2 regions of the Alishewanella sp. HL-SH06 genome follow, and region 2 is predicted to be linked to the other one. Evidence: riboswitches for the same ligand, from Rfam matches in the RefSeq annotation. Region 2 holds a riboswitch; the other holds the start of a gene.
What was found. Region 2 has a riboswitch for cobalamin ahead of ACUJFK_RS06480 (TonB-dependent receptor domain-containing protein). Riboswitches for the same ligand answer to the same signal wherever they lie in the genome.
Positions count from the first base shown of each region.

Region 1: it holds a riboswitch for cobalamin, as region 2 does, so the genes downstream of both, ACUJFK_RS08845 (ABC transporter ATP-binding protein) here and ACUJFK_RS06480 (TonB-dependent receptor domain-containing protein) in region 2, are expected to answer to the same signal.

Region 1 is NZ_CP199752.1:1,903,346-1,918,797, forward strand. Features, by position in the region: gene ACUJFK_RS08795 (L-lactate permease) at 1-873, shown strand, start outside; gene ACUJFK_RS08800 (putative signal transducing protein) at 895-1,161, shown strand; gene ACUJFK_RS08805 (hypothetical protein) at 1,291-1,743, shown strand; gene ACUJFK_RS08810 (L-serine ammonia-lyase) at 1,816-3,195, opposite strand; gene ACUJFK_RS08815 (CoA pyrophosphatase) at 3,445-4,023, opposite strand; gene pabB (aminodeoxychorismate synthase component I) at 4,001-5,413, opposite strand; gene ACUJFK_RS08825 (fumarate hydratase) at 5,513-7,051, shown strand; gene ACUJFK_RS08830 (S9 family peptidase) at 7,103-9,121, shown strand; gene ACUJFK_RS08835 (ABC transporter substrate-binding protein) at 9,322-10,062, opposite strand; gene ACUJFK_RS08840 (NADPH-dependent FMN reductase) at 10,213-10,764, opposite strand; cobalamin riboswitch at 10,985-11,155, shown strand; gene ACUJFK_RS08845 (ABC transporter ATP-binding protein) at 11,240-12,067, shown strand; gene ACUJFK_RS08850 (FecCD family ABC transporter permease) at 12,061-13,071, shown strand; gene cobO (cob(I)yrinic acid a,c-diamide adenosyltransferase) at 13,073-13,678, shown strand; gene ACUJFK_RS08860 (cobalamin-binding protein) at 13,679-14,524, shown strand; gene ACUJFK_RS08865 (hypothetical protein) at 14,507-14,830, opposite strand; gene ACUJFK_RS08870 (patatin-like phospholipase family protein) at 14,922-15,452, opposite strand, start outside.
Region 2 is NZ_CP199752.1:1,376,890-1,392,341, reverse strand. Features, by position in the region: gene ACUJFK_RS06480 (TonB-dependent receptor domain-containing protein) at 1-1,689, opposite strand, end outside; cobalamin riboswitch at 1,726-1,925, opposite strand; gene ACUJFK_RS06475 (YajQ family cyclic di-GMP-binding protein) at 2,002-2,484, opposite strand; gene ACUJFK_RS06470 (VanZ family protein) at 2,568-2,939, shown strand; gene ACUJFK_RS06465 (ketopantoate reductase family protein) at 2,915-3,805, shown strand; gene thiI (tRNA uracil 4-sulfurtransferase ThiI) at 3,802-5,259, opposite strand; gene ACUJFK_RS06455 (flagellar motor protein MotB) at 5,344-6,294, opposite strand; gene pomA (flagellar motor protein PomA) at 6,291-7,061, opposite strand; gene xseB (exodeoxyribonuclease VII small subunit) at 7,273-7,515, shown strand; gene ispA ((2E,6E)-farnesyl diphosphate synthase) at 7,518-8,405, shown strand; gene dxs (1-deoxy-D-xylulose-5-phosphate synthase) at 8,420-10,288, shown strand; gene ACUJFK_RS06430 (two-component regulator propeller domain-containing protein) at 10,344-13,367, opposite strand; gene ACUJFK_RS06425 (phosphatidylglycerophosphatase A family protein) at 13,411-13,902, opposite strand; gene thiL (thiamine-phosphate kinase) at 13,899-14,861, opposite strand; gene nusB (transcription antitermination factor NusB) at 14,897-15,310, opposite strand; gene ribH (6,7-dimethyl-8-ribityllumazine synthase) at 15,323-15,452, opposite strand, start outside.

The DNA.
Region 1 (15,452 bases), 530 kb from region 2:
GCTTATTGGGTGGCGTGGGCGTTTGGTCCAGAGTTTCCCTCTGTATTAGGTGCCTTAGTGGGCTTAGCCTTGGTTTGCACTGCCGCCAAGTACCGTTTTTTACTGCCGAGCGTGTTAGCTAATTCTTCCCTATCAACAGAGCCAAGCATTGCACCCACCTTAAGTCTTTGGCGTGCCTGGTTACCCTATCTGATGGTCGCGTTGTTGCTGGTGCTAAGCCGCGTGCCGGCTTTACCCTTTAAAAGCGGGTTACAACAAGTGAGTTGGCAATGGCAGGGTATTATCGGTTCTAGCTTAAATGTCAGTGTTGCGCCCTTGTATTTACCGGGCACGATTTTTGTGGTCATTGCTATTTTAGCCTGTTTTATGTTGGCGGCACCGCGCCAGACGTTGCGCCATGCCTTTAAAGACAGTTACAAGATGTTGCTTCCTTCCGTGATTGCCTTGGCCGCTGCCGTGCCCATGGTGCGGATTTTTTTACACTCTGATTTGAATGACGCGGGTTTGCCGGCGATGCCGATGGCCTTAGCTCAGCTAGCCGCAGGCAGTTTAGCAGAGAGTTGGTTATGGCTAGCGCCTTTTGTTGGCGCCTTAGGTTCCTTTATCGCAGGCTCTGCAACCTTTTCTAATCTGATGTTTGGCAGTTTTCAGCACGCCATGGCGGTAGAAGCTGACGTGAATAGCCAGTTGGTGCTGGCCTTACAAATGCTTGGCGCCAATGCCGGGAATATGATTTGTGTGGTGAACGTGGTGGCGGCGGCCAGTGTGGTTAATTTAAATGGCCGTGAAGGTGAGATCATCCGCTATACCCTGTGGCCAATGCTGTTTTATTGCTTTGGTGCGGTGCTGGTGGCAAACTGGTTATTCAACTAAGCTCAAAGAAAAGGATGAAGTATGCAAATAGTCTTTCGAGCTCATGAAATAATCGAAGCCCATATCGTTGCCGGTATGCTACAAGCGCATGATATCCCTGCACATGTTGGTGGGCATTATTTACAAGGCGCTGTTGGCGATATTGGCACAATGGGCTTTGCAAATGTATTTGTGGCTGATGAAGACATGCCACGGGCCGAGCAGTTATTAAAAGATTATCAAGCGGCGGAAATCGTTGAGCCTACTGCAGCAGACTGGGATGAAACAGGTTTGCAAGGCGCTAAATAACACCAGACGGTTTAAGAGGCATGAATTAAGCCGCGAGAACCGGCTGGTAACCTATTAGTGTATGGCATGGGCCGCAGTTATCGCGTTTTATTAACGAACGCTCAAATGAACAAGGACGTTAGCAGTTAAATGACCAAGTTAAGTACAATACCATCGGCTGTGCAGGCTAAGCCTTTTTACCAACAACCGCGCATCATGTTTGCAATCTGGTTGTTATTGAGCATCCTCTACTTAGCGTATCGCTATATAACTGACCAGTTTTGGCTGTTCGAAACGCTCTATGGTTTACTTTTACTGAGTTATCCTTTTTGGCTACCGTCGTTATTTAAAGCACCAAAACCATTGCTGATCAACGATCCGAAGAATTATGTGCGCTTTAATGCTGAGCAAATGCTGATTGGCGAGGCGAATATAGAAATAAAGAAAGTACAAAAAGTGGCGCTAGATGTGGTGGAGCAGCAAGTGTATTTTTCGTTACCTTTTAATAGCAACAAATTACCGAGCTTTGTCTTTGCTTTAGAACAGCTTGAAGATTTTAAAGCGCACTTGGTTAAGGGGTTAGGCAAGATTGAGTATGTTTAACTTGCTTAGCAAAGTCAGTGAGGCATAGGCCTTACTGACTTCACTTGAACAAGCAGGGATATTATAAAGCGATTAACACTCAATAATATTAACCGCTAAACCACCACGTGACGTTTCTTTGTACTTGGTTTGCATATCTTTACCCGTATCCCACATGGTCTTAATTACTTTATCTAACGAGACTTTGTGATCGCCACTACCACGGATCGCCAAGCGTGAAGCGTTAATGGCTTTAATAGCACCCATCGCGTTACGTTCAATGCAAGGTACTTGCACTAAACCCCCAACCGGATCGCAAGTTAACCCTAGATTATGCTCCATACCAATTTCGGCGGCGTTCTCGACATGTGAGGGGCTGCCTCCAAGAATTTCCGTTAAGGCGGCGGCGGCCATGGAGCACGCAACCCCAACTTCGCCCTGACAGCCCACTTCAGCGCCAGAAATTGAGGCGTTTTTCTTGTATAAAATACCTATAGCCGCTGCCGTTAAGAGATAACGCGAGGCGATTTCTGGAGTTACCGGTTGAATAAATTTATCGTAGTACATCAACACTGCGGGGATAATACCGGCAGCACCATTGGTCGGCGCTGTTACGACACGGCCACCGGCGGCGTTCTCTTCGTTAACGGCTAACGCAAACAGGTTAACCCAGTCCATCACTTGCAACGGATCATTGCTTTTTTCAGCGATTAAACGTTTATAGAGCCCTGGCGCGCGCCGCCGCACTTTCAGGCCGCCGGGTAAGATGCCTTCAGTTCGAATACCCCGTTCGATACAGGCGCGCATCGTTAACCAGATATTATTTAACTCACTTTCAATTTGCTGGGTGCTGCGCAGTACTTTTTCGTTTTCTTGCATTAAACCGGCAATACAAAAGCCGTGTTCTTTACATAGCGCGAGTAACTCTGCACCCGATTCAAACGGAAAGGGAGGCGGGTTATCGGCGGCAAATTGGCTGGCCGCTTCTTTTTCTTTGGCAAAATCGCTGGCTTTAACAATAAAGCCACCGCCAATCGAAAAGTAGATTTCGCGCAGCAAGACATTTTTCTCGGCATCAAAAGCAATCAGCTCCATGCCGTTAGAGTGTTCTTTTAACGTTTTACGCCGATGAAACATAATGGCGCCTTCGCGGGCAAAACTGACCGAGTGTTGCTGTGCCAATTGTAAACGCTGGCTGTCGTGTACTTGTTTTAAAATACCGTCAACGGCATCAGGATCAATGGTTTCTGGCAGATAGCCCGATAAGCCTAAAATAACGGCTTTGCCGGTGCCATGGCCAATACCGGTTTGGCCAAGTGAGCCATAAAGCTCTACTTTTACACTGGCTACCTGAGGTAGCATCTCATTGTGTGCTAAGTCTTCGGTAAACTTTTTAGCGGCGCGCATCGGGCCAACCGTGTGTGAGCTAGAGGGGCCGATACCGATACTAAACATATCAAATGCACTGATAATCATAATAAATCTACTTCTGAATTCTCATTGGCTGACGAACAGAGGGCAGGGCTAGCGTGTGGGCAAATCCTTGCACCCGGCCGTTTCCATTTTGGTTTATGCAGGGGTGTTGTTAAGGCCATTGTAGCTGAAGCACCGACAGACTGTAAGCTGCGAGCCGTTGAGCAGAGCTGCCGTCTCTGAGTTTACCGAAGCAAATAGCACGCTGGTGTATTGAAAACGTTACAGGTTGGCAGCGCTAAAGCTCAGTTAGCGGATGTGTTGCAGCAATTGCGCCATGATGGCTGCGGTGGCACCCCAAATCAATTTGTTCTCAAAAGGCATAAAATGCAGTTGTCGAGCCTGCCCGCGCAAAGGCAGCCACAGTTCATGGCAGTTCCGTGGGTCGAGAAAAAAAGTCAGTGGCACTTCAAACACCGCGCTGACTTCAGCCGGATCGGCAATGATCGGAGTGCCGGCAGGCAACAAGCCCACCCAGGGACTAATTTGAAAACCGGTCAGCGTATGATGTGAGCCCAACTGCCCTAATAGCTGAATACGGTTGGCTTTAACGCCAATTTCTTCTTCGGTTTCACGTAGCGCAGCGGCCGCAGGCGTTTCAGCGTGTTCCAGTTTGCCGCCCGGGAAACTAATTTGTCCTGGGTGATGGGTTAAATGCCAGCAGCGCTGGGTAAATAACACACTGAGCCTGTCGCCATAATCAATAATCGGCACCAGCACCGCACTTTGTTTAACGTGCGTGGCTTGCTCGATAGGCAGTAACTCACTTTGCGGCGGCAAACCAGGCTGCAGCAAAAAGCGATTTTTAAACTGCGCGGCTAACATCATCGTCCTGATCAGAGCGAGTAGCCGAGAGTACCGGTAAAATGCGGGCAACTTTATCTAAGGTTTCTTGATATTCGCTATCGGCATCAGAGTCTGCCACCAGACCGCCGCCGGCCCAGCAATGCAGTTGTCCTTGTTCGCAAACCAAGGTACGAATGGCAATATTGGTATCCATATTGCCGTTACTGCTGATATAGCCGATAGCACCACAATACACGTTACGCCGATGCGGTTCTAACTGCTCAATAATATGCATAGCACTGATTTTCGGTGCACCGGTGATCGAGCCTCCTGGAAAGGCACCGCGTAATAAGTCACAGGCGCTGTAAGGCGCTGCTAAGGTGCTGGTAATAGTGCTGACTAAGTGGTGTACCGCTGGGAAGCTTTCGATAGCAAACAATGCCGGTACTTTCACTGAGCCGGCTTCACTGACTTTACCCAAATCGTTACGCAGTAAATCGACAATCATCACGTTTTCAGCGCGATCTTTTTCAGATAGGGTCAGCGCTTCGGCTTCAGCTTGATCGGTCTCAGGGCAAAGCCCACGCGGTCGAGTGCCTTTAATCGGTTTGGTTTCGATTTGTCGATCGGTAAGTTTAATAAAACGCTCAGGTGACATGCTGATCACCGCACCTTCAGGGATACGAATAAACGCCGAGAAAGGTGCGGCATTTTTCTCACGTAACAGTTTATAGGCTTGCCATTCATCCCCTTGATACTTTGCACTAAAGCGCTGCGCTAAGTTAATTTGATAGCAGTTACCGCTAAGTAACTCTTGTTGTACTTGCGCAAACTTTTTTTGATATTGCTGTTGGCTCATATTGGCTTGCCAAGCTGAGGTTAATTGAAAGTGGCTTGACGTTTGAGGTGCCGCTTGTAAGCGTTGTTGTAACTTATACCAATTTTCTTCGGCATCGCCCGTGTAGTCAGTAAACCACAATTGCTTGCTGTGCTGATCAAAGATCAGTGCCCAGCTGTAAAGCCCAAGTGCCATATCCGGAAGGTGAATGTCCGCGGCTGCCAGGCTAGGTTGTTTTTCCAGGTAACGGCCAAGATCATAAGCAAAATAGCCCAGAGCACCGCCATGAAAGGGCAATTCACTGCTAATGACCTGAGGAAAATACCGTTTTAGCGCACAGTCTAATACCTTAAACGGATCGGTTGTGTAATGATGGGCGCCGTGCTCATCTGTTAAAATGGTCTGGCCGTGCTGACTGGTCAGGGTGGCAATGGGCTCGGCAACCATAATCTGATAACGACTGTTCGGATGGCTGGCATCTGCCGAGTCAAGAAACATTGACCAAGGCTGCTCAGCAAATACCTCGAACAGGCTTAACAGAGAAAATATCGGGTCAGGAACCTTTTTCGCGTCGTAGATTAGATACTGCTGCATGATTGGGACTAGCCGCTGTTTTCGATGCACGCTATCATACCAGTACCTACATCAATAGTTAAATGTCTCGCCAAGTTTGGCGACTGAGGAAGGGTAAGCATGACGGTTATTCGCCAACAAGATTTTATTGATAGTATCGAAGATGCATTACAGTATATCTCTTACTATCACCCACTGGATTTTATCAAAGCGCTGGAAGTGGCTTACCATAAAGAGCAAAACCAAGCGGCTAAAGATGCCATCGCCCAAATTCTAATTAACTCGCGCATGTCGGCAGAAGGCCACCGGCCTATTTGCCAAGATACCGGCATCGTCACCTGTTTTGTGAAGATCGGTATGGATGTGAAGTGGGATAAAACCGACTTGACGGTACAGCAAATGGTTGATGAAGGCACCCGTCGTGCTTATCTTAACCCAGACAATCCGCTACGAGCCTCTATTGTTGCTGATCCTGCTGGTCTGCGCAAAAATACCAAAGATAATACCCCAGCCGTGGTGCACATTGATTTAGTCCCAGGCCATCACGTTGAAGTGATGATTGCGGCCAAAGGCGGTGGCTCTGAAAATAAAACCAAGATGGCGATGTTAAATCCGTCAGATTCTATTGTGGATTGGGTACTTGAAACCCTGCCCAAAATGGGTGCCGGCTGGTGTCCACCAGGCATGCTAGGTATTGGTATCGGTGGTACGGCTGAAAAAGCGGCGGTATTGGCCAAAGAATCCTTAATGGATCCCGTGGATATTCAAGATTTACTGGATAAAGGCGCAGAGACCGCAGAAGAGAAACTGCGGGTTGAACTGTACGAAAAAGTGAACAAATTAGGTATCGGCGCTCAAGGGTTAGGCGGTTTGACCACGGTTGTTGATATTAAGATCAAATCGGTACCGACCCACGCCGCATCTTTACCGGTAGTGATGATCCCGAACTGTGCGGCTACTCGGCATTTACATTTTCATTTAGATGGTAGCGGCCCGGCTGATATCAAGCCGCCTAAATTGGAAGACTGGCCACAAGTGACGTGGGAGCTGGGCGATAAAGTGCGACGGGTCAACCTTGATACCGTGACACCCGAGGAAGTACAAAGCTGGCAAGCCGGTGAAACAGTATTACTAAGCGGTAAAATGCTCACAGGGCGTGATGCGGCGCACAAGCGTATTGCTGATATGCTGAATAAAGGCGAAGGCTTACCCGCTGGCGTTGATTTTAAAAACAAATTTATTTATTACGTTGGCCCAGTTGATGCGGTAGGTGATGAAGTAGTAGGGCCTGCCGGTCCAACTACCGCAACACGAATGGATAAATTTACCGATATGATGTTATCGCAAACCGGTTTACTGGGCATGATTGGTAAATCTGAGCGCGGTGATAAAACCGTAGCCAGTATCAAGCAACACAAAGCAGCCTATTTAATGGCGGTAGGTGGCGCGGCATACTTAGTGTCAAAAGCGATTAAAAAAGCCCGCGTAGTGGCATTCGCAGACTTAGGTATGGAAGCGATTTACGAGTTTGATGTTGAAGATATGCCGGTGACGGTTGCTGTTGATAGCAACGGTAATAATGTGCACCAACAAGGGCCGGTGATTTGGAAAGCGAACATCGCTGAGTTAGATGCCAAGTTAAGCAAAGGCTCGAAATAATAATAACAGGCCGCAGCAACGACTGCGGCCTTTTGCTAACCGAGGGAACTGATGAAAAAACTGACGTTACTGGCTGCCTGTATTTTAAGCAGTACGGCCATGGCAAAGGGGCCGCTGACGGTCGAGCACCTAAACCAATTTAATAAAGTGGGTAATGTGGCGTTAGCGCCAGATGGTCAAGCGGTGGTTTACAGCCAGAGCAATGGCGGTTTTGCTCCCGCCGATACCAGCCATGATTTGTATTTAATGACGCTGGGTGAAAATCGCAGTGTGAAACGCCTGACTACACACAGTAGCCGTGAAACTGCAGTGCAGTGGCATCCTAACGGCCAGAGTATTTTCTTTATTGCCAATCGTAGTGGCAGTAATCAAATTTGGCGGTTGTCGTTAGACGGTGGTGAAGCACAGCAAGTCACGCAACTGCCGGTACCCGTAAATGCGTTTAAATTGGCCGCTGATGGCAAAACCCTGGCATTAGCGTTGACCGTGAAACCGGGCTGCCAAACGTTGCAATGCACCTTGGATGCGCAAGCCAAAGACGCCGAGAAAAAAGACAGTGCCTTGGCTTATGACCAGCTTATGGTTAGACATTGGGATCACTGGCGCGATCAGTATCGTGAGCATTTGCATGTTGCTACCCTTGGTGACAAGGTATTAACGGATGCGAAAAATCTGATGGCCGATTGGAACACCGATATTGCCGGGATCAGTGAAGTATCTTTCACGCCTGATAATCAGCAACTGGTGTTTAGTGCCAAGATCCCTGCCGTCGATCAAGCCTGGCATACCAATTACGATATTTTTCAGGTACCGATTAGCGGTGGTGAAAAAGTTAATTTAACCGCCAATAACCCCGCTTGGGATGCAAAGCCAAAATTCTCCATCGATGGCCGTTTTATGGCTTATTTGGCTATGAAAAAACCCGGCGCTGAAGCCGATCGCTTTGGTTTAATGTTGTTGGATCTGGTGACCGGTGAGAAGAAAGAAGTGGCGCCAAACTGGGACCGCTCGATTTCTGATTATCAGTTTGGCTTAGATAATCGTACTATTTATGTGACTACCCAAGATGTGGGGCAATATAGCATTTATGCCATCAACACCAGCTTTGGTGATGTCGTCAAAGTGTATGGTGATGGTTATGCCGGTAACTTACAGGTTGCCAGCGATAAAATTGTGTTTACCAATCATCGCTTAAATATGCCAGCAGAGATTTTTCAAACTGGGCCCGATGGTTCGCAATTACAACAATTAACCGATGTTAACGCCCACTGGCGCGATCAGGTGCAGTTTGGTGATTACGAGCAATTTAGCTTTAAAGGCGCAAATGATGCCACCGTATACGGCTATTTAGTGAAGCCGTGGAATTTTGAGCCAAGCAAAAAATACCCGATGGCCTTTTTGGTGCACGGTGGGCCACAAGGTAGCTTCGGTAATATGTTTAACGAGCGTTGGAATGCGCAAATGTATGCGGCTAAAGGCTATGCGGTGGTCATGGTCGATTTCCATGGCTCTACCGGTTATGGTCAAGCCTTTACTGATGCGATTAGCCGTGATTGGGGTGGCAAACCCTTAATCGATTTGCAAAAAGGCTTTGAGTATATTGTGCAAGCTCAGCCTTGGATTGATGGCGAACGTGCTTGTGCGCTGGGGGCTTCTTACGGCGGTTATATGATGAACTGGATCGCCGGTAACTGGCCAGAGGGCTTTAAATGCCTAGTGAACCATGCCGGTTTGTATGATATGCCGAGTTTTTATGGCAGCACAGAAGAGCTGTGGTTTCCTGAGTTTGATTTAGGCGGGCCAGCTTGGCAGGCTGAGTCAGATTATCAAAAGTTTAATCCAGCGGCGCATGCCGCAAAGTGGCAAACACCGATGTTGGTGATCCACGGTTTAAAAGATTTCCGTGTGCCTTATGCTCAGGGCTTAGGGGCTTTTACTAATTTACAACGTAAAGGCATTGATTCACGGTTGGTGATCTTTCCAGATGAAAACCATTGGATCTTAAACCCGGATAACCGCGTGCGTTGGTACAACGAAGTGTTTCAGTGGTTAGATAAATATACACGTTAAACATAAGCTCCGTTAAGCTAATGCGCGTGAGTTAAGCATAACACTGTTTTCGCTAAATCAACTGTTGCAGGCCATGGATGGCCGCAAAGAATCCTCAAGAAAGACTTATGGCGTGTTGGCTAAGCAAACCGCGTTATGCTTAACACTAAACTGATCGGTATGACCGCTCTGTGGGGCTTTGTTATGGAATCATGCAGCGGTTAATAGTAAGCAAAGGGTTGCTGCCCCGTTTGTAATTGTCGGCTTGGGGCGGCAATACCAAAATGTAGACGCAAATTTTCGGTGAAGCCTTCACGCTCTAATTGAAACAGCATATTTGCCAAGGGCTGTAATAAGGCGCTGTGGTCGCGATGAAGTAAATGGTAATCAGGTAAGCTAAAAATATATTGCTCGCTAATCGGGAATTCGCTTTGTGCATTAAGCTGGTAAGCCGCAAAAATCACGGCATCGACTTTGCCGGTTAAAAATAAATTTTTGGTACTTTCGATACTGCCAGAGCTAATCACTTGGCGCGAAGGCGGCAGCTTTTTTAACATTTCTTCCAGCACCAAAGAGCCACGGACATAAGCCAAGCTTGGCACGTCGTCTAGGCTACATTTTGCACAGCGTTGCTGATTGATATACAAATAAACCTTGGTATCAAACAACACATAGGGTACTGCGACGAGGTTAGGGTAATGCTTAGTGACATCCAGCACCCTAGCTAGCTCACCATCTAAGCTGCCTTTATTCGACTCTAATAAACTTCGGCCAAACGGAATATCAATAAAGTGTGCATCAATATTTAAACGCCGATAGGCTTCAGACAACAAAGCTTGGCTGTATTGCGCTGCAGGTGAGGTTAGCGCTTCGCGAAATTGAAGTTTTGACGGCAATGTCTCTGCCGTTTCGGCGTACGACACACTCCAGATCATTACGCTAAAAAGTAGCAGCCATTTCATCAGATCAATCCGTTTAGTCTTAGCGTTTGCACATCTTGTGAGATGCGGTTCAGCTATTTATGAGTAAATAAAGCAACGTCAGGCGAATAGTGTTACCCGTTCCATTACAAGAGCGCTAAAAATATCCCTAACTTGCAAAGTATTATCAGTTTACGGCTGCAGTTTTTGTTGCCATGCCGCCAACGCGAGCAGTTGCTGTTTGATATTTTCTTGGATTTTACTATCAATTAAATGTCCTTCGTTGTCAAAAGCGCCGCTAAACGCATTGGCAAAAACTTCGGGTTTATTTAACGGGTGTAAATCGAGATATACACAGACTTGACGTAAATGATATTGCGCGCGCGAGCTACCCATGCCCCCTGCCGCTCCCATAATAGCCACCGCCTTGCCACGTAATAGGTAATTATCAGGTTCACGCGATGCCCAATCTAGCGCGTTTTTTAAAGCGGGGGCCAGTGAGTAATTGTACTCTGGGCAGCCCAGAATTAATGCATCTGCTTGGGCGAAATCGTTAAGTAACCGGCTGACAGCAGCAGGTTTCGCTGCTAAATCGGCGTTATAAAAGGGCACATCTAATAAGTCGGCCAGGTGGATTTTCATACCTTTTGGTGCGTGTGCTTGTGCCCATAGCAACATACCCCGATTAGTCGATTTAGCGCGTAAACTGCCGCAGATGGCCAAGACGTTGAGTGTTTTTGTCATAGTGATAGGTTGCTCCATGTCAGGTGTTTAGCCCTGAGGCTTGCAGCGTTCAGATTTTATAAATAGCTTAAGCCTAGCAGTTATCGTTAAAATTGCAGGATAAAAGTTAACCCTATGCGTAATAAATTTCACCGGTAGAGCGCAATAAAGCAAAGCAGTAATCCGATATCTGCTTTAACCTTTTACTGCTACAATAGCCAGCGTTGCTATCTTATAACAAGCAACGCTTAAACGCTAAGGTGAGCTTAAAACTTAACATAGGGAATCAGGTGCGAACCCTGAACTGTACCCGCAACTGTAAACTACGCTGTGTTTCAAGGCCACTTAACGGGAAGGCGAAACATGGGTTATCGTAGTCAGTCAGGATACCTGCCTTGGTGTAAAATGCCCCCGTGCGGGAAAACACGGTAGCGGCCTGCCACCTGTGTCAAACGGGCTGTAGGATGCTGCCTGCGAGCAATTACAGGATATCGTTTTGACAGCCGCCATTTATACTCTAGACCAGCTTTGTTTAGCGTATCCCAATTCGCGTAGCTCAGGCTCTGTGCTGGCGCTCGACCAGATTACGTTGACGATTTCCCCTAATGAAGTCGTCGGTATTATCGGCCCAAATGGCGCGGGTAAAAGTAGTTTATTACAACTACTAAATGGCCGTTATGCGCCGAATAGTGGCCGAATTTTACTTTCTGGCCAGCCGTTGCAGCAGCAGAGTGCACAGGCTTTAGCACGGCAAGTTGCCACCGTGGCACAAATCAGCAGTGCACCGCAGGGACTGTTTTGTGAGCAAGTTGCGGCGATGGGCTTGTTACCACATAAGCGCTGGTATGAGGGCACCAGTGCCCAAGACCTGCAGCAGGTAAGGTTAGCATTGCAGCAAGTGGGTTTGGCTGATAAAGCGCAACTACGCGCCGATACTTTATCGGGGGGCGAATTACAGCGACTTTATATTGCACGCGCTTTGGTGCAGCAAGCGACTATTTTATTATTGGATGAGCCGACCAATCATTTAGATGTGAAATACCAACATCAGGTATTGCAACTGCTACAGGGGCTGAATAAAACCATTATTTGTTGTTTGCACGATCTGAATTTAGCCGCGCGTTATTGCCACAAGCTATTGTTATTGGGAAACGGTAAGGTGCGGGCCTATGGTACGCCACACGACGTTTTGCGCCCAGCATTATTACAGCAGGTTTTTGGTTTGCCTTGCGTGGTATCATCGCAAGCCGATTATGGCTGGTTGCAAGTGACCTTTATACCTGAGCTCGCGCACGCGAAAGTCGGAGTGCCAAGCCCATGCTAAAACAGTTAAAACCCCGTCAGCGAGCCTTGCTATGGCTGTTAAGCGGTTTATTGGTACTGAGTTTACTATTGAGTTTGCACATTGGCAGTGTCGCGATCAGTTGGCGTGAATTGCTGCTCGCTTTAACTGGCCAAGCAGTGAGCGAGCCGCTGACCCAGACGATTATCTGGCAAATTCGTTTACCTCGTTTATTGGTCGCCATGTTAGTGGGGGCAGGCTTGGCTGTGGCCGGTGCCGTTTTACAAAACGTCAGTCGTAATCCACTGGCTGATCCTTATTTATTTGGTTTAATGGCTGGTGCTGGGTTAGGGGCGACCATTGCCAGTATTGTGCTACCCGATCAACTGATCAGCATGGCGTTGGCGGCCTTTTTAGGGGCTTTGCTTGCGGTGCTGTTGGTGTTTATTGCCTGTATGGGTAATAGGCTTCAAAAAATGGAAGTGACCTTACTCGCTGGGGTGGCGGTGTCATTTATGCTCAGCGCGATAAGCAGCTTTATTCTGTATTTTGCTGAGCCTTTTGCCGCTAATCGGGTTATTTTTTGGATGATGGGAAGCTTAAGTCGAACCGATTGGCACAGTGTGGCATTAATTGCGCCCGCCGTGCTGCTATTACTGGTGGTGGCATTGGCGGTCAGGCGGCAATTGGATGCCTTGTTATTATCAGACGACAGTGCCCGCAGCTTGGGCGTGAATACACAGCGTCTGCGGCTGGTGTTATTACTGCTTACCGCGTTAGTCACTGCCTGTATTGTGGCGCAGTGTGGTGGTATCGCCTTTGTGGGCTTAATGGTGCCGCATATGGTGCGTTATTTTATGGGGGTAACGGCAGTGCCATTATTACTGGGCTCGGCGCTATTTGGGGCCATCTTTATGATGTGGGTAGATAATGCCGCGCGTAGCCTGTTAGCGATGCAAGAAATTCCATTAGGGGTGATCACCTCGGTGCTTGGCAGTGTATTCTTTCTGATTATTTTACGGCGACAGTTACAACAAGGTGGATAGCATGAGTGCAGATGAATTAAAACAACAACGCCATCAGGCACGGCAACAACGCTTAAAAGAGTACGTTGATGCCGCCGTAACACGAGCCAATATTGAAAAAGGTTTGTTGTTAGTCATAACCGGCAACGGCAAAGGTAAATCAACTGCCGGTTTTGGCACCGTGGCTCGTGCGGTCGGCCATGGCCTAAATGCGGCAGTGGTGCAATTTATTAAAGGCAGTTGGGCTTGTGGTGAACGTAATTTACTGCAACAACATGGTGTTGAGTTCTCAGTGATGGCAACGGGCTTTACCTGGGATACGCAAGACAAAGCGGCAGATATCGAAGCGGCCGAGCGGGTGTGGCAAGATGCCGAGCGCTTTTTAGCCGACGATACGCTCGATTTGGTGTTACTAGACGAGCTTACCTACATGCTCAGTTATCATTATTTACCACTAGAACGCATTGAAAAAGCGCTGATGCAGCGCCCAGCTAAACAACATGTGGTGATAACCGGTCGCGCTTGCCATCGACGTATCTTGGAATTAGCCGATACCGTTAGCGAGATCCAAGCAGTAAAACATGCGTTTGACGCTGGTGTGAAAGCACAACAAGGTTTGGATTGGTAAATGCGATTATTACACCGTATGTCGCGGCTTTGGCTTAGTGGGGTTATTTTAACACTACTCGCTTTGCCGCTTGCTGCCGCGCCGCAGCGGGTGATCAGTCTGGCGCCGCATATTACGGAATTAGTGTATGCGGTGGGGGCGGGCGAGCAATTAATTGCCGTGAGTGATTACAGTGATTATCCTGAAGCTGCCTTAGCATTGCCGCGGGTGAACAGTTTTGCGGCCTTAAATATTGAGGCTATTTTAGCGTTAAAACCGGATCTAGTGCTGGCCTGGCGCAGTGGTAATCCGGCGCAGGATCTTGAACGCTTGCAGCAATTTGGTATTCAGGTGGCTTATTCTGATCCAGTCACGCTTGATGATATTGCACTGGAGTTAAAGCAGCTCGGTGCTTTACTCGGGCATGCACAGTTAGGTCAGCAACAAGCGGCAGCGTTTCAGCAACGCTTAACCACGTTGCGTAAAGTCTATGCGCATAAACCGCGGCCAAGGGTGTTTTATGCCATGGGGGTAGCCCCGTTAACGACGGTCGCCAATTCGGCTTGGCCTGCGCAACTATTACGTGAGTGTGCCAGTGATAACATTTTCGCTGATGCTAAAGGCGATTATCCGCAGCCGTTGTTAGAGCAGTTATTAGTCCGCCAACCCACGGTAATTATTCAACCACAGCAGGCAGCAACAGCGGCGTTTTGGCAGCGCTATCCCAACCTGCCTGCGGTAAAAAATCAGGCTTTTGTTAGTTTAAATGCGGATTGGGTGTATCGAGCAGGCCCACGTATGCTCGATGCTATGCAGGCCTTGTGCGAAGGGCTAGAACCTTATCGTGGCTCAGTCGATAATATCTGAGCGTTGCTTGCCGAGCGGTCGGCATTCGTTGAAGTGACCGTTGTGCTTGCAAATTTCTTTTGGCTGCTCGTCTTTGCCGAGCTTTTTCACGCCTTCAATCACTGCACTATCTAGCGCAATGCCCAGCTCAGTTAACAGTAAAGGCGGCTCAACGGTTTTGCTTTGCCCTGTTTGTTGATCTTGCACCACGCGCCTGTTATCGCTTCGTAGCTGACTATCACCGAGCATCCCTAACGCGGTACAACCCGATAACAGGTTACCAAGCAGCAAGCAGCCGCCTAAAACTATCCATTTAGTTGATAACATTGTGCCGCTCCATTTGTGAAACATCCTTTTTGTTGCTGATAAGGTGACAAAAATACAACCTCGGCTAACAAAAAGTCAATTAAAAAGAACGTTACAGCCGCTCTAACTGATAGTGGCCACTGGCAAAGGCGTCGGCGAGTTCATGTGAACGACTTAGCACCGTTTGCCAGGCATGGATGCGCTGTGCCTCGTTGAGTTTAAAGTCTTTACGATCAGGAATTTTGCCGTGAGGTAAGCTGCTGATCCAAGCCGGACTAGGACAGAGAATCACCACATTATCAAGATAAGCACGATTGGCTCTGCGCCATTTTAAACCTTTATCAAACCAGCCTGGCGTTAAGTCGGGGTAGAAATGCGGATAGAGCACCAAGCCTTCGCTGCTAAATTGCTGATTGAAATGATAATCGGTGATACCACCATCAAAGTAGTGTCCTTGGCCCGCACCTTGAATATTCAAAACGGGCTCTAATACCATGGGAATAGCGCCACTGGCGATCACCGCGGCGGATAAATTGTGTTCATTCAGTAATACGTGTTCGGTTGGTAAATCAGCACTGTGGAAAAAAGGCGCCGCTTCTCCGGCGACATGAAAATGAATACGCTGAAAAAAATGCCTTAACAA
Region 2 (15,452 bases):
CAGGTTATCCACCTTAGCACTTAACGATAAAGCTGGGGATAATGCAAAGCTACCGCCCACGCCAAACACAGTAAAGCCACCTAGATATGCTCTGCTGGCATACTCACCTTGATAGGTATCGCTTTGGTAATCCGCCGTCACAAATCCCGATAACTGCTGCCATTGTTGCGTCAAGCGCCAATTCACATTGTGCTCAGGTCGGCGGGCTAACCGTTGCCCAGTCAAGGTGTTTTCAGTGTCCAACCAGCTATAACTGATTGTTTGCTCTAAAGAATCCCAACGCAGATCAACACTGAGTTCCACGCCAGAAATTTTGGCACGTTCAATGTTTTGTGGTGTGTAGGTCGCAAAATCAAACTGGATAAGATTGTCAACATCTTGCTTAAACCAAGCTAACTGCAACGTGGCGGCCGCTAACTGATAACTCAGCGCAATTTCATCAGAAATGCTACTTTCTGGCTGTAAATCAGGGTTAGCACTGCCGGGATAGTATAAGTCGTTAAAAGTTGGTGCTTTAAAAGCCGAACCCCGACTGACTCTAAGCTGCAAAGCATCCGTCATATCGTACCCAGCGGCTAACTGCCACGTCGTGTTACCACCGTATTGCTCGGTCAGATCGCGGCGTACCGCACCGTCTAAGCGCAGCGCTGATGCAGCATATTGTAATCCAGCAAAGGCGGCACGATTAATTCGATTATCTTTAACATAGGCTACGCCTGAGCGCGCTACGCTCTCTTGATACCAGTTCACGCCCGCTAAACCCGATAGGCTATCTGTCAATGCAGTGGCTGCTTGATAGTTAAATTCATCGCGTTCAGTCACATATGGGCTTTGCGAAACAGGCCCATAAGTCGTGTCATCATCCAGCGTTCGACTGAATTGTGCTTGATGTTGCCATGATCCTTGCTGATGTTCCCAGCCCAACAAATAACTGCGGTTTAACGTTTCAGCTTGATCTTCACTGCCCCAGGCCGTATCAAACTGATAAAAACCGGAATTAACATCTACCTGACCACGCCAAAGACCCAATCGGGTTTGATAAGCTGCCACCAGTTTAGCAAAACGTTGTTGGTAACCATCTCGATCGTTATCTAAATCGGTACGCACATTAAAACCATCGGCCCGGCTATACCCTGCACTAGCACTCAGAGTCAGATCGCCATGATGTTGACTCGCATTAATACCAGCACCAGCCTGCCCATAACTGCCAACATCCGCAGTTAATTCCACGCCACTGGCTTGACGAGTGGTAATAGCAATTACCCCAGCTAAGGCGTCAGCACCATACCATGCCGCTCGAGGGCCACGGATCACTTCTATTCGTTCAATTAACGCTAAGGGCAACATCGATAAGGTTTTATAACCCAAGGTGGCAGAGCCACTGCGCACGCCGTCAATCAATACGAGCGTATGGCCATTATTCCCGCCACGCAAATACAAACCGCTATTTTGGCCACGGCCACCGTCACGAGAAATAGTAATACCGGGTAATTGCGCTAATAAAGCAGGTAAATCACTGGCTTGACGAGCCTCAATATCTGCACGATCTAGCACAGAAACACTGGCTAACACTTCGGAAGTGGCTACAGGGGTGCGATTAGCGTAAACACTGATATGTTCGACCGCGTCAGTCGCGGATACAGCAGTAGGCACGGCTGACAACAGCAGCGCCCAAGAAGGTTTAAACATAGATACTCCAGCAATGTGCCCACCGCACATTTCTTTGGTTTGAAGGACTTTTAGGCCGGTCTCCAGGCTAACAACCTGCTGACGCGAGTATTTCGCCTTCCCATCTTGCGACAGTGGCGGATGAAATACTTTAAGTTGCTTACCGTTGCGGGGGCAGCTCTGGTTTTACACCAGATTCCCGTTTAACTTGGTCGATGACATTAAAAAGCCGCGACCAAGCACCTAAAAAAGCGGCGGCTCTATCAAGAGCCGCCGCAAGTTTACGCTGAATCAGCGCCAAGTCAATAGACTTCTAGAAGTCTTAACTGCAAATCAATCGCGAAAGTTGGTAAATTGAAAAGCTTGCTCTAATTCAGCTGCACGCACCGCCGCAATCGCTTCTTGTAAATCATCGCGCTTTTTACCAGTAACGCGCACTTGATCGCCTTGAATAGCGGCTTGCACTTTTAACTTATTGTCTTTAATTAATTTAACCAACTTTTTCGCCATATCCGTTTCGATACCTTGGCGCAGCGATAAGGCTAAACAGTAAGTTTTACCCGAGTGCACTACATCGCCTTCTTTAAAAGAGCGCACATCTAGATTGCGTTTCACCGCTTTGGCAAAAAAGATTTCGAGCATTTGCTGTAACTGAAACTCTGCCTCAGCCACCATGTTAATTTGTTTATCTTTGAGGGTAAATTCAGCATTTACGCCGCGAAAATCAAAACGCGTTTGTAATTCACGGTTAGCATTATCGACCGCATTTAGTACTTCTTGCTGGTCGACTTCAGAAACTATATCAAAAGCGGGCATCTTGCTCTCCTATCTCGGTCTATGCTGGTGATTATAACCAGAAAACTGCTACAATCCGAGCCCCATTTATCGGAGGTGAGAACGTGCCACAATCGTTTTATCGCTTTTTGTTTTTATTATGTTTGCTGTTAGCCACTTTTGGCTTTATGGCCGAGATTAACGGCCACAAGCTTGCTGGCGAATTGTCTTTTTTTAAAATTGAAAATCTCGATAAAGTGGCCCATTTTGGTATTTTCTTTGTACTCAGTGGCTTAATTTGGAAAGGCTTTCGGGCAGTGTTTTGGAAGATCCTACTTTTAATGGCAATCTATGGCGCCTTAATTGAAGTGATACAAGAAAACTATACGCGACGCACGGGCGATTTTTGGGATTGGGTAGCTGATATGGCTGGGGTTTTAACCTTTTTTGTTGTGCGTAAACTGTGGCATTTATGGCGACCACGCAGCAAGCGTTAAACTGGACCGTCGTTGGCCAAGGCGCTATTGGCCTGCTTGCTGCCTGTCGTTGGCAACAGGCTGATACGCCAGTACGTTTGTGGTTGCGTCAACCTAAATCATTGAGCGTGCGCTTTTTGGCGCTAGATGACACCGAGCAACAATGCCATTTTCAAGCGGCAGTCTCCCCCATCCATGCCTTGTTTTTACCGGTAAAAGCCTATGCCGTTACCGAAGCCTTAGCCCAACTACAACCGCATCTCACTGACAACGCCCAAATTGTCGTTTCCCATAATGGTATGCCAGACCTTGCAGCATTACGGCAATTTGCACGAGCTAAACAAGGGATCTGGTTTTTAACGACTAGCCATGGAGCCTTACGACAAGCGGAGCAGATCCGCCATACCGGCCAAGGTAAAAGTATGCTAAGCCCACTGAATGAAGCCGCGAGCGCACAATGCAAAGCCGTTTTCACGGCTTTACATCAGGCCTTGGGCCCGTTAACCGTCACCGAGAATATCATAGCGGCTTTATGGCAAAAGCTGGCGATTAATGCGGCTATTAACCCGCTCACCGCAGTTTTAAATTGTAAAAATGGTGCTTTAGCGGCGGCAGAGCATCAACCTCAATTGCAGCAAATTGTCAGCGAAGTCTGTCAGCTGGCCTCGCTTGAACAAGTTGATTTGCCGTTTGCGGCAACCCTTGCCCAAGTGCAACAAGTGATCACCGCGACGGCCAATAACTATTCATCAATGCAGCAAGATCATTACCATGGCCGCCCCACCGAGCTTAGCGTGATCACCGGCTTTATTGTCGCCACGGCGGCAAAACATCAGCTAGCGGTTCCGGCCAATCAAGCGCTATGGCAAGCGCTGCAAGTTACTTAAGGCCGATACACTGCAACATTGTTAAATCCCATCTCTTGCAGCAATAAAACCTGCAAACGACTCATCACGCCACGTTCACAGTAACAATAATATTGCTGTTGCTGATCTAACTGTGCAAACGCCGTGGCTAAACGGTAAAACGGAATGGTCAGTACCTGATGCTGCTGTAATTGCAGTGGCCGCGCGTCGACTTCGTCTTGACTGCGAATATCTAACACGATCGCGTTAGCCGGTAATATCGCTTCGGTAGCGATAACACCCGCTTGTTGTTCTGCTTGATATTCAACGGTCCGAATATCGAGGATTTTAGCTTGCTCAATAGCTTGATTTATCCTGCGCGGATCGAGCAGTGCTTCGGCTGTGATGACTTCGCTGAGGATGGCATTCACTGTCGGATTTTGTGAAATCACGCCACAATATTCCGGCATACTTCCCGCCAACTCGGCCACACCAATTTGTCGTGCTAAATCCACAATATCTTGTTTGTCATGATAAATAAGCGGCCGCAAAACTAAGCTGGGGCTCGCTTGATCGATCACGGCTAAGTTAGCCAGCGTTTGACTCGCGACCTGGCCAATACTTTCACCGGTAACCACCGCCGAGATCCCAAGCTTTTCAGCCATAGCGCTGGCCACCTGCATCATCAGGCGTTTTAAAACGACACCCATTAAACCCGTGGGCACATGCTCCAAAATATCTGCCACAACGGGGGCAAAGTCGACACTGACAAACTTCACCCGATGCGAGGCTGCATAGGTTTTCCATAGATAAAAGGCGATTTCGCGCACACCGTTCTCATGCGCTGCACCGCCTAAATTAAAGAACAGATAATGGGTACGTAAACCCTTGCGGATCATTAGATAACTGGCAACAGCCGAATCAAAACCGCCTGAGATCAACGACAAGGCATCCGATTGCGATGGGATCGGTAAGCCGCCCATGCCTGTGAAGCTTTCGGTGACCAGTAAAAATTGCTGCTGTTTAATCTCTAGTTTAATCTCTAAGTCAGGCTGCTTTAATTGCACTCGCGCGCTACTGACTAATTGGTTTAAGCCGCCACCAATATAACGCTCGGCGTCGAGTGAACTAAATGCATGTTCACCTTGGCGTCTCACCCTGACACAAAAGCTTTTATTCATAATTTGAGACTGATAAACCGCCGCAACTTGCTGAAAAAGATCGGCTAAATCAGTGAACTGGCGCGTTTGCATCTGAGCAAAGGTAACAATACCGGGGATACATTTTAAACGTGTAATTAATTCTTGGCGCCAAGCGGTTGTCTCGTATTGGCTAGTGACCGTTAGATGATCAAAATAACCGGTGACTTTCACTTTATGCGGCAGATGTTTTAGTAAAGTTCTGAGATTCTGCTCCACCAGCAACGTTTGACGCTTGCGCACCGACTTACTTTTGATGGCGATTTCAGGATGCAACTTAATAATAAATTCGAGCATGATGGGCGCATTTAGCTAACAATGTTGCGCATTATAACTAAGCGTAACAAAAACGCCTAATCAAGCGATTAGGCGTTTGCTGACTCAAGGATTCGTTGCCGGTTCAAAACTGATTGGTTCAGACACCTTAGGCTTGCCCTGCATGATCGAGATTTCGACACGCCGGTTACGCCGACGATTTAGCTCACTATTATTTGGCATCAAGGGGCGAGTATCAGCATGCCCTACCACGACAATGCGGTTTCGATCAAAGCCCGGCGCAGCAATTAAAGCGGTGGCCACAGAAACGGCTCGCTTAGCCGATAAATCCCAATTGTTGGCATGTAACTCATCACCCACCTGAAAATCATCAGTATGCCCACTGACGGTAATTTCACCGGGAATATCATTGAGCATCACCCCAATTTGCCGCACTATCGGGATAAAACGCGGCTGTAAAAAAGAAGAGCCCGATGGGAAAGAGCCATTTTCGCGGATACGAATAATGATTTGCTGCCCCAATGATTCTAACTCGACTGCGCCGTCAACGATTTGTTGCTCCAGCTCTTCAGCTAACTTCTTCACCGTTTCATTAACTTGCTCTTGAGCGGCTTCTGCGGCAGCGGCGGCTGTAGCCTCGGCAGCTTCTTGCTCCTCAGCATTTAATGCCGATTGCCCACCGGTTTGATCATCGCGTTGGTCTTGGCGCCCGCCGGCAGAGTCTTCTTCACCCGCTTGAAATTCAATGACTTGCTGGGTCATTTCCATGGTTTGCTGCTGGATCGTTTCAATTGGCGTGGGATCAGGCCGCCCAGGGCGAAACTCCATGGCAATAACACTGGTTCCCTTGGGGATATCATCCACTTCAATTTTATTTTGCACACCAAAAGCAAACTTCATAGAGCCGGCAATTTGTTTAAACTTCAACACGTCCATTTCAGAAAATGCTAATAACAACACGAAGAAGCACATCAAAAGCGCCATTAAATCAGCAAAGGTTCCCATGTAAGCGGGTAACCCAGGCGGTGGGCATTTGCATTCTTCTTCGTCACTCATGCCGCCTCTCCTGCTACTTCGCGTTTATTTTGCGCTAAATAGTTACGTAAAATCCCTTCAATAACCTTTGGATTCTGCCCATCTTGAATGCCTAATACCGCATCTAAGATCAACATATTGTTTAGTTTTTCTTGCTGGTTGCGGATCGCTAATTTGTCGGCCAACGGAATGGCCATAACGTTGGCAACAAAGGCACCATACAACGTTGTTAACAATGCCACCGCCATCGCCGGGCCGATGGCTTTAGGATCATCCATGTTAGATAACATCGCCACCAAACCAATCAAGGTACCGATCATTCCCATAGCCGGTGCTACGTCACCCAAACTACGAAAAATAGCAATAGCTGTTTCATGGCGCTTTTCGGTTAACGAAATATCCTTCTGCATGGTTGCTCGCACGACATCAGCGTCATGGCCATCCACCAACATATTAATGCCTTTTTGCATAAAGCTATTGGGAATTTCAGCCTCTTCTAGGGCTAAAAAACCACCTTGACGTGCGGCACCACCTAATTGCACGGCCTTTTCAATTAATTCTTCTGGTGATTCAATTTTAAACATAAAGGCTTTGGCAGCCGCTTTACCTGCACCTAAAAATTGAGCCAAGGTAAATTTAGCTAGTACAACAAATACCGAGCCACCAAATACAATAAGCACCGAGACCAAATCACCAAACATGCCGACGTCACCGCTACTACTGATAAACATCGCCATTACAATAAAGCCAATTGCGCCAATCAATCCGATTAGGGTCGCTAAATCCACATCCTACTCCTTCCAAAACAGTGCCGGGGCTGGCTTTTGAATCTTAATTTTAGTTATTTTATATCAGCTGCAAACTAGTTATCGACCTTAACTCTGAATCATTAAGCAATAAATCAGCAAAGAATACCAATTTAGTCGTTACTATACGCAATTTCATTGACCATAATAGCCTGCTACGATAAGGTTGCGCACAGTTTTTTTGGGGAATAATATGAGTAAAAAATCTGCAGACCCAGGTCAGTTTGAACAATCCATCCAAGAACTCGAACACATCGTCCAACAGTTGGAACAGGGTGAGCTGTCTTTAGAGCAAGCCTTAGGTCAATTTGAGCGTGGGATCAGTTTGGTCAAACACAGTCAGCAGCAACTGCACGCGGCGGAACAAAAAGTCCAGATTTTGTTACAACAACAACCTGAACCTTTGCAGCCGTTTGAGCCGCAAACAGGAGACTAACCTTGGCCCCAACCAGTCTATCGCTATTTCAGCAGCGGGTGGAACAACAACTGCAACAGGCGCTTGCTACAACAGTTCCGACGAACTTCTTGTTGCATGATGCCATGGCTTACAGTTTGTTGCTGGGTGGCAAACGGGTTCGACCTTTTCTGGTATACAGCCTAGGTCAAATGTTAGGTGCTAAACTGTCTGATCTCGATGCCCCAGCAGTGGCAATTGAAGCGATCCACAGTTATTCATTAATTCATGACGACTTGCCGGCCATGGATAATGACGATTTACGCCGCGGCAAACCCACTTGCCATAAAGCTTATAGTGAAGCCACGGCGATTTTAGCCGGAGATGCACTGCAAGCTTTTGCTTTTGAGCTATTGAGCAGTCATGATTACCAACAGGTTTGCCCACGTCGGCAGGTGTTAATGGTGAAAACGCTAGCACAAGCAGCAGGCGCCACCGGCATGTGTGCCGGCCAAGCGATAGACTTGGCACAAACCAATCAAAAAATCACCTTAGAGAAATTAGAGTTAATGCATCGTTTAAAAACGGGTGCATTAATTGAAAGCACAGTTAAACTAGCCTATTACGCCAGCCCGGTAGAAGATGAACAAATCCTGCTGGATTTGTTAAAGTTTGCTAGTGCGCTAGGTTTGGCCTTTCAAGTGCAGGACGATATTCTGGACATTGAAAGCGACACGGCCACTTTAGGAAAAACACAGGGTTCTGATCTTAAAGCCAACAAAGCTACGTATCCGGCCTTATTGGGGCTGGCGGGCGCCAAAGATAAAGCGGCACAACTTTATCAAGAAGCCCTTGCCGCCCTCGAACGGCTACCCTACGATACGGCTGAGCTTGCACGCTTTGCCCACTATATTATTGCCAGAAAGTTTTAACATAGGCATTTGTTATGCAAATTGATATGACGGAATATCCACTGTTAACTAAGGCTAATTTGCCCGATGAACTTCGGCAATTACCTCAGGAAACCTTACCCCAACTGAGCCATGAACTGCGGCAGTTTTTATTAAAAACCGTTAGCCAAAGTAGTGGTCATTTTGCCTCAGGTTTAGGTGCCGTCGAACTGACTGTTGCCCTGCACTATGTTTACAACACGCCTTTTGATCGGGTGATCTGGGATGTAGGTCATCAGGCATACCCACACAAGATCCTCACGGGTCGTCGTCATCAAATGCATACCATCCGCCAAAAAGAAGGCCTGCATCCTTTTCCGTATCGGGAAGAAAGTGTCTATGACGTGTTATCGGTAGGCCACTCCAGTACTTCCATCAGCGCAGCCTTAGGCATGGCAGTGGCAGCACAACAAGCTAAGAATCAACGTAAAGTTGTTGCGGTTATCGGCGATGGCGCCATTACAGCAGGTATGGCATTTGAAGCCTTAAATCACGCAGGTGAAATTAAACCGGACATGCTAGTGATCTTAAATGACAATGAAATGTCTATTTCAGAGAACGTTGGCGCGTTAAACCAATACTTTGCCCGCATTTTATCGGGCAGTTTTTATACTAGCTTGCGAGAAGGCGGCAAAAAAATTCTCAGCAACATGCCACCATTACATCAGTTAGCCAGCCGCGCTGAAGAACACTTTAAAGGCATGGTAACACCCGGTACCTTCTTTGAAGAGCTTGGCTTTAATTATATCGGCCCAATTGATGGTCATGATGTATTGGGCTTGGTCGATACCATTCGCAATATGCGCCAGCTTAAAGGCCCTCAGCTACTGCATATCGTCACGAAAAAAGGTAAGGGCTATGCCCCTGCCGAAGCTGATCCGATTGGTTATCATGCAGTCGCAAAATTTGATCCTGCTGCTAAAACGCAACCGGCTAAAAAAGCCAGTGCTCCAACCTTTTCCAATATATTTGGCCAGTGGATCTGCGATATGGCAGAGCAAGATGAGCGGCTCCAAGGTATAACCCCTGCCATGCGAGAAGGTTCTGACTTAGTGGCGTTTTCAAAACGCTTTCCTAAGCGCTATTTTGATGTCGCCATCGCCGAGCAACACGCAGTGACGCTGGCCGCAGGCATGGCTATTGAGGGCTTAAAACCAGTAGTGGCTATTTACTCGAGCTTTTTACAACGCGGTTACGATCAACTGATCCACGATGTGGCGCTGCAACAATTAGATGTGTTGTTCGCCATTGACCGCGCGGGCATTGTAGGAGCTGACGGCCCAACTCACCAAGGTGCTTTTGATATCAGCTTTTTACGCTGCATTCCCAATATCACCATTATGGTGCCATCCAATGAAAATGAATGCCGGCAAATGCTTTATACCGGCTATCAACATAACGGGGTGGCCGCCGTTCGCTATCCACGAGGTAGCGGTAACAATCAAGCGGCCGCAACAACGATGGAGTTATTACCACTGGGTAAAGCAAAAGTGGTACAGCGCGGTAAAAAATTGGCTATCTTGGCCTTTGGTCCACTGCTTGGCGCCTGTGAGCAAGCGGCCACAGCGCTTGGCGCCACCTTAGTTGATATGCGCTTTGTTAAGCCATTAGATACTGCACTGTTACAGCAATTAGCTGTGGATCACAGCTACGTGATGACTGTTGAAGATAACGCCATTATGGGCGGTGCTGGATCTGCGGTAAATGAGTACTTGGTGCAGCTACATTATCAAGGCCAGATCCTCAACTTGGGCTTACCAGATGAGTTTATTAAACACGGTACGCAACAAGAGATTTATCAAGAGTTAGGCTTAGACAGTGCCGGTATTTTGGCACAAGCGCAGCGTTTATTAAAACAAGAGTAGTCAGCGCTAGACAAACGACACCCAAAACGTGGGTGTCGTCTTTGCAAAAGCCTTGCTAAAGCCGATGCTGCTCTAACCAAATCAACCCTTCAGCTAACAAGCGATGAATCTGCAACGGTAAATCAACACTCTCTTCAAATTCAAACGCATCCAATTGACTGGCAAAAGCCAAACTGCCCACCACCGCGCTTAAACCTTGAGCTTTTAACTGCAGTAATGCCTGCTCGGCTAATTGCATTGAGCTTTCCCAATTCAACAACTGGCCACCGAGTAAAGGTAATGGATACAGTGCATAACCGCCAGACGCGGTTAGATTAACCACTTCACCATCGGGCAAAGTAAAATGACTGGCCGCAATCTGTTCTAGCAACCGGCAACTATATGATGCCACCAACTCTTGCGCGATATCACGAAACACCACAACAAAACGTGCATCGACAAAACGTACCACATAATCTGAGCCGCGTGTTTCTCGACTTAATAACGAGCTTAATTGTTGTAACAAACTATCCGCAGTGCTAACGCCATACTTTAAAAGAATTTGCTGATAATGATCAGGTTCAAGCAGCAACAAAGCAATGGTTTTACCCTGCTCGGTTAACGCTTGACGATTGCGCTGAAAGTGCTCGATATCTTTAGGCAGCTGCTCAAACATAAAGCGTTTATTACGTAAGCCGGTGGTAGTGTCACGATGCGTTAATTGACTGAGTTGCTCGTTCAATTCATTCAGCTTTTGATTGGTGTTTTCTAATTCTTGGGTTCGTTGTCGCACCAAACTGGTTAATTGCTCCTGTTTATGTAAGTTATTTTGCCGATAAAGCCAAAATAAGCCATAAAACAAACACAATAACAAACAGAGCCACAGCAAGCGATACACCAAGGTTTCATCAAAGCGGCGTGGGATCACCAATTGAATTTGCGTTTCTTGGGCATCCAGCCAATGTTGATAGTTATACCTTACCTGTAATTTAAAGGTAAAGTTGCCAGGTGGCAGGTTGGTATAGACTGCTTCGCGCCGATCGACCACTTCTTGCCACTGCTGATCAAAGCCCATTAACTGATAACGAAAAATCACACTATCAGGCCGAGTATATTCAAGCGCTGAATAACTGATAGTCAGATTGCGTTCTTGCCGTTCCAAAACTTGCCGCAGTTGTTGACCCGACAGCGGATAACTCTGCTGAGCACTGATTTTCTTCAAAATGGGTCTTAATGTCTTGGGGGTAGTACTATCCAATTCTTCAGGTACCGCAACCAAACCGCGTAATGTTGGATACCATAGCTGTTGCTGCCAGAACGCTACTTTAGACTGGCCTGCACCGTTACAACAACGGCTGGTTAACGAGCCCATCTGCCTATCGTAGGGCGATAGCACTTCTTCTAAACGAAACCCTTCATTGGCGGCTTGAGGCAAACTGTCGACGCGTAAACGAAAGATCCCTTTATGCGTACTCAACCAGAGCCAACCCGACTGCTGGTGAAAATAAAAACTTAAGGCAGGGCCATGTAATAAGCCATTACCACTGTGCAAATGTAACCACGCGTTATTGGGCCTTTGAATATACACACCATCATCTAAAGTACTCACCAGCACAGTGCCATCGGGTAACACTAATGTCGCTAAAATATAAGCGTTATAAAGGGCACTGCCGATGCCTAAACGAGTTAATTGTGCATTTTGCCAACGGTACAAACCACGACTGGTTCCAAACAATACTTGGCCTTTATGCTGACTTAAAGTGGTGATCTGTTTAGATTCTAATTCGGCGTTAAAGGGAAGTAAGGTTAAAACATTATCTTGTGCATGATATAAACCATTAAGACTACCGATCCAAATGCCGCCCTGCTCCGCCGGTTTTACCACCCTAACGGCTTGGCCTTGTAACTGGGGAAATAACACGCTGAGCTGGGCCGTTCTTACATCATATTGGTATAAACCGCGCTCCAGCCCCAGCCATAGCTGCTCAGGGCCAGGCCAATGGAGATCATGTACCGTTTGCCCTTGCAATTGTTCGGCAGAGATCAAGGGCTGAAAACGTTCAGCCATGTCTAAGTAGCCCACTTCGCTTTGACTGGCTAATAACAGCTTACCTTGAGGTGTCAGTGAGACACTGCGAATAATAGGATCGCTTCCCGGAACTAATCGACGAATTTGACTGCGATTGACCATAAAAATGCCATCGCTAAAACTGGTTAGCCAAATATTATGCTCTTTATCTTGAAATACCTGGCTAAACCAAGGTGAACTGCCAAGTTCGGCAACCGTAACCGTTTGCCAAGCTTGTCCGGGAGATTGAAAAAATAGTTTACGATAAGAAGAAAGCCATTGCGCGCCAGTATTATCTTGTAACAAGCGGTATACCGGTGCCATGGTGTCGTCAGGTAGTGACTGCGCGGTAATTTCACCGTCGCTTTGTAACCGAAATAAACCGTTTTCACTGGCGATATGTAAACCGTTATCGGTCCATGCTAAGTCGTACACGGGGTTTTGTGCTAATACAAGCGGCAAGGCGAATTGTTGCCAGCTGCCGTCGGCCGCGCGCTGATGCAAATAATCGCTGGCCATCACCCAGATTTGCTCATTGGTTTGGGCTAATTGGCTGACCACTGCTTTAACTTGCTCGACGCGGCGTACCTTATTTTGCTGCACACTAAATAATTGATCGGCGGCGACCCAAATTTCACCTGGTGTTACTTCAAGCAACGAAGTCACTTCACTGTAAATCGGTAAGCGTTGTAATTCTAGGGTGGCAGGATCCAACACCGACAAACCCGATTTGGTACCGATCCATATTTTACCCTCACTGTCGGTCAGTAAATGCGTAATCGCATTACTGGCTAACTTCGGATGGGTTTCATTACTAAATACTTCAAAATGTTGGCCATCAAAGCGGTTTAAACCATACAGAGTACCTAGCCAGATATAGCCAAGTTTATCTTGCGTGATCGCTCGAACAGAATTGCTTGATAAGCCTTCGGCACTGGTCCAGTGCTTCAGATCATAGTCATACACGGAAGGTGGGGCCGCCAAAGCGCTCTGACACATCAAAACAAAGATGATGAACAGAAAACGAGACATGCAGCCCTCCTTGGTCATTGTGATTATGGTGTGGTCACAGCCCTTAGTTTAACCATGACAGGTAAACCAATAGATGCAAGATGGCTAAAGCAGGTAACGCGGCCAGTAAATCATCCAGCATAATACCGAAACCACCGTGTACCCTGCGATCAAACCAGCTGATGGGCCAAGGTTTTAAAATATCGAACAACCGAAACAAAATAAAGCCCAGTAACAAGCTTTGCCAGCTGATGGGCACCAAGAGCATGGTCAAGGCAAAACCGATAATTTCATCCCAAACTATGGCGCCGTGGTCATGTTCCCCTACATCGGCAGCGGCTTTGCCACACACATAAATACCCAGCAAACTACCGAATAGGATAAACAGCAATAGCCAAGCTTGTCCGGCCAAACTTAGTAACCAAACCAACGGCAATGCCGCCAAAGTACCGAAGGTACCCGGTGCTTTTGGGGCTAGACCGCTGCCAAAGCCTAATGCTAAAAAATGTTGCCATTTACCCAGCTGAAATTTGGCTTTGCTATTTGCTGTTGTCATAGAAAATGTTGAAACCCATGATGTTGGTAAGCATAAGGCTGTTCACCGCTTTTTAATTCCAGTTTACCCACCGCCCCTGTGATCCTGCCAATACAGGTGATTGGCACGCCATAAGGCGACAGTAACACATCAAGTGAGCCTCGACGATTCTCTGGCACGGTAAAGAGTAACTCGTAATCCTCACCACCCGATAACGCCAGTTGCATCGCGTCTTCCGCTGTACAGCTGTCTTTTAACGCTTGCGACATAGGCAAACGTTGAATATCAATATAAGCCCCTACTGCCGAGCGACGGAGGATATGTGGTAAATCACCCGCCAAGCCATCAGAGATATCCATCGCGCTACTGGCGGTATTACGCAGCGCCTGACCTAAAGCAACCCGTGGCGACGGATAATGAAAACGTTGTAATAAATGCCCTTGATGCTTTTTACTAATTTCGCACTGCCCTTGCACCAGCTTTAAGCCCAGGGCGGCGTCACCCAGTGTGCCGGTAACATATATATAATCACCCACCTTAGCACCCGAGCGAGTAATGGCTTTTCCACGCGGTACTTGGCCTTTGGCCATCATGCTGAAACTGAGCGGGCCACGTGTCGTATCACCACCAATCAATTGGCAATTATAGTATTCAGCGGTTTCATGTAAACCGGCAGCAAATTGCGCTAACCAGCTTTCATCTGCCGAGGGTAACGTCATCGCCAACGATAACCATGTTGGCTCTGCTCCCATCGCGGCCAAATCGCTCACATTGACAGCCACTAATTTATGGCCAAGTGCACGCGGATCAACATCAGGAAAAAAGTGAGTCCCCGCAACCATGGTATCTGTTGTAACAACGATGTCGTAACCATCACGCACCTGTAACACCGCACCATCGTCACCGACACCAATACTGACATCAGTGCGCTTCACACCGATATTCGAGAAATATCGCGCGATTAAATCAAATTCACCCATAGCGTATAAAAAGCCGACTGACGTCGGCTTCTCCATTAATTTGGACGCAATACCTTGACCGCTTTGTCCAGGATACTGTTCACAAACTTATGACTATCATCAGCCGCAAAGGCTTTGGCTAATTCAATAGCTTCATTGATGATCACTTTATAGGGTACATCTAAACGATACTTCAGTTCATAGGCTGAAACACGTAATACCGCTTTTTCGACCAAGTCGATATCTTCGAACGGGCGCTCGAGATACGGCTTAATCGCTTCGTCTAATTTGGAATGGTGTAATACCACACCGCGTAAAATGTCTTGGAAATACGCAACATCAATATGTTTAACATTATTTTCCAATAACAATTGCTGCTCAATATCAGCTATCGGGTTGTGGCTAACTTGCCAGCTGTAAATGCCTTGTACAGCGAGTGAGCGAGATTGACGACGGACGTTAGGTTTCATCTGTGCTTCCTGTTACAGCTGTGCAAGCACATTGATCATTTCGAGTGCCGACATGGCTGCTTCGCCGCCCTTGTTACCGGCTTTAGTACCCGCACGCTCAATCGCCTGCTCAATACTGTCTACGGTTAGAACGCCAAAAGCC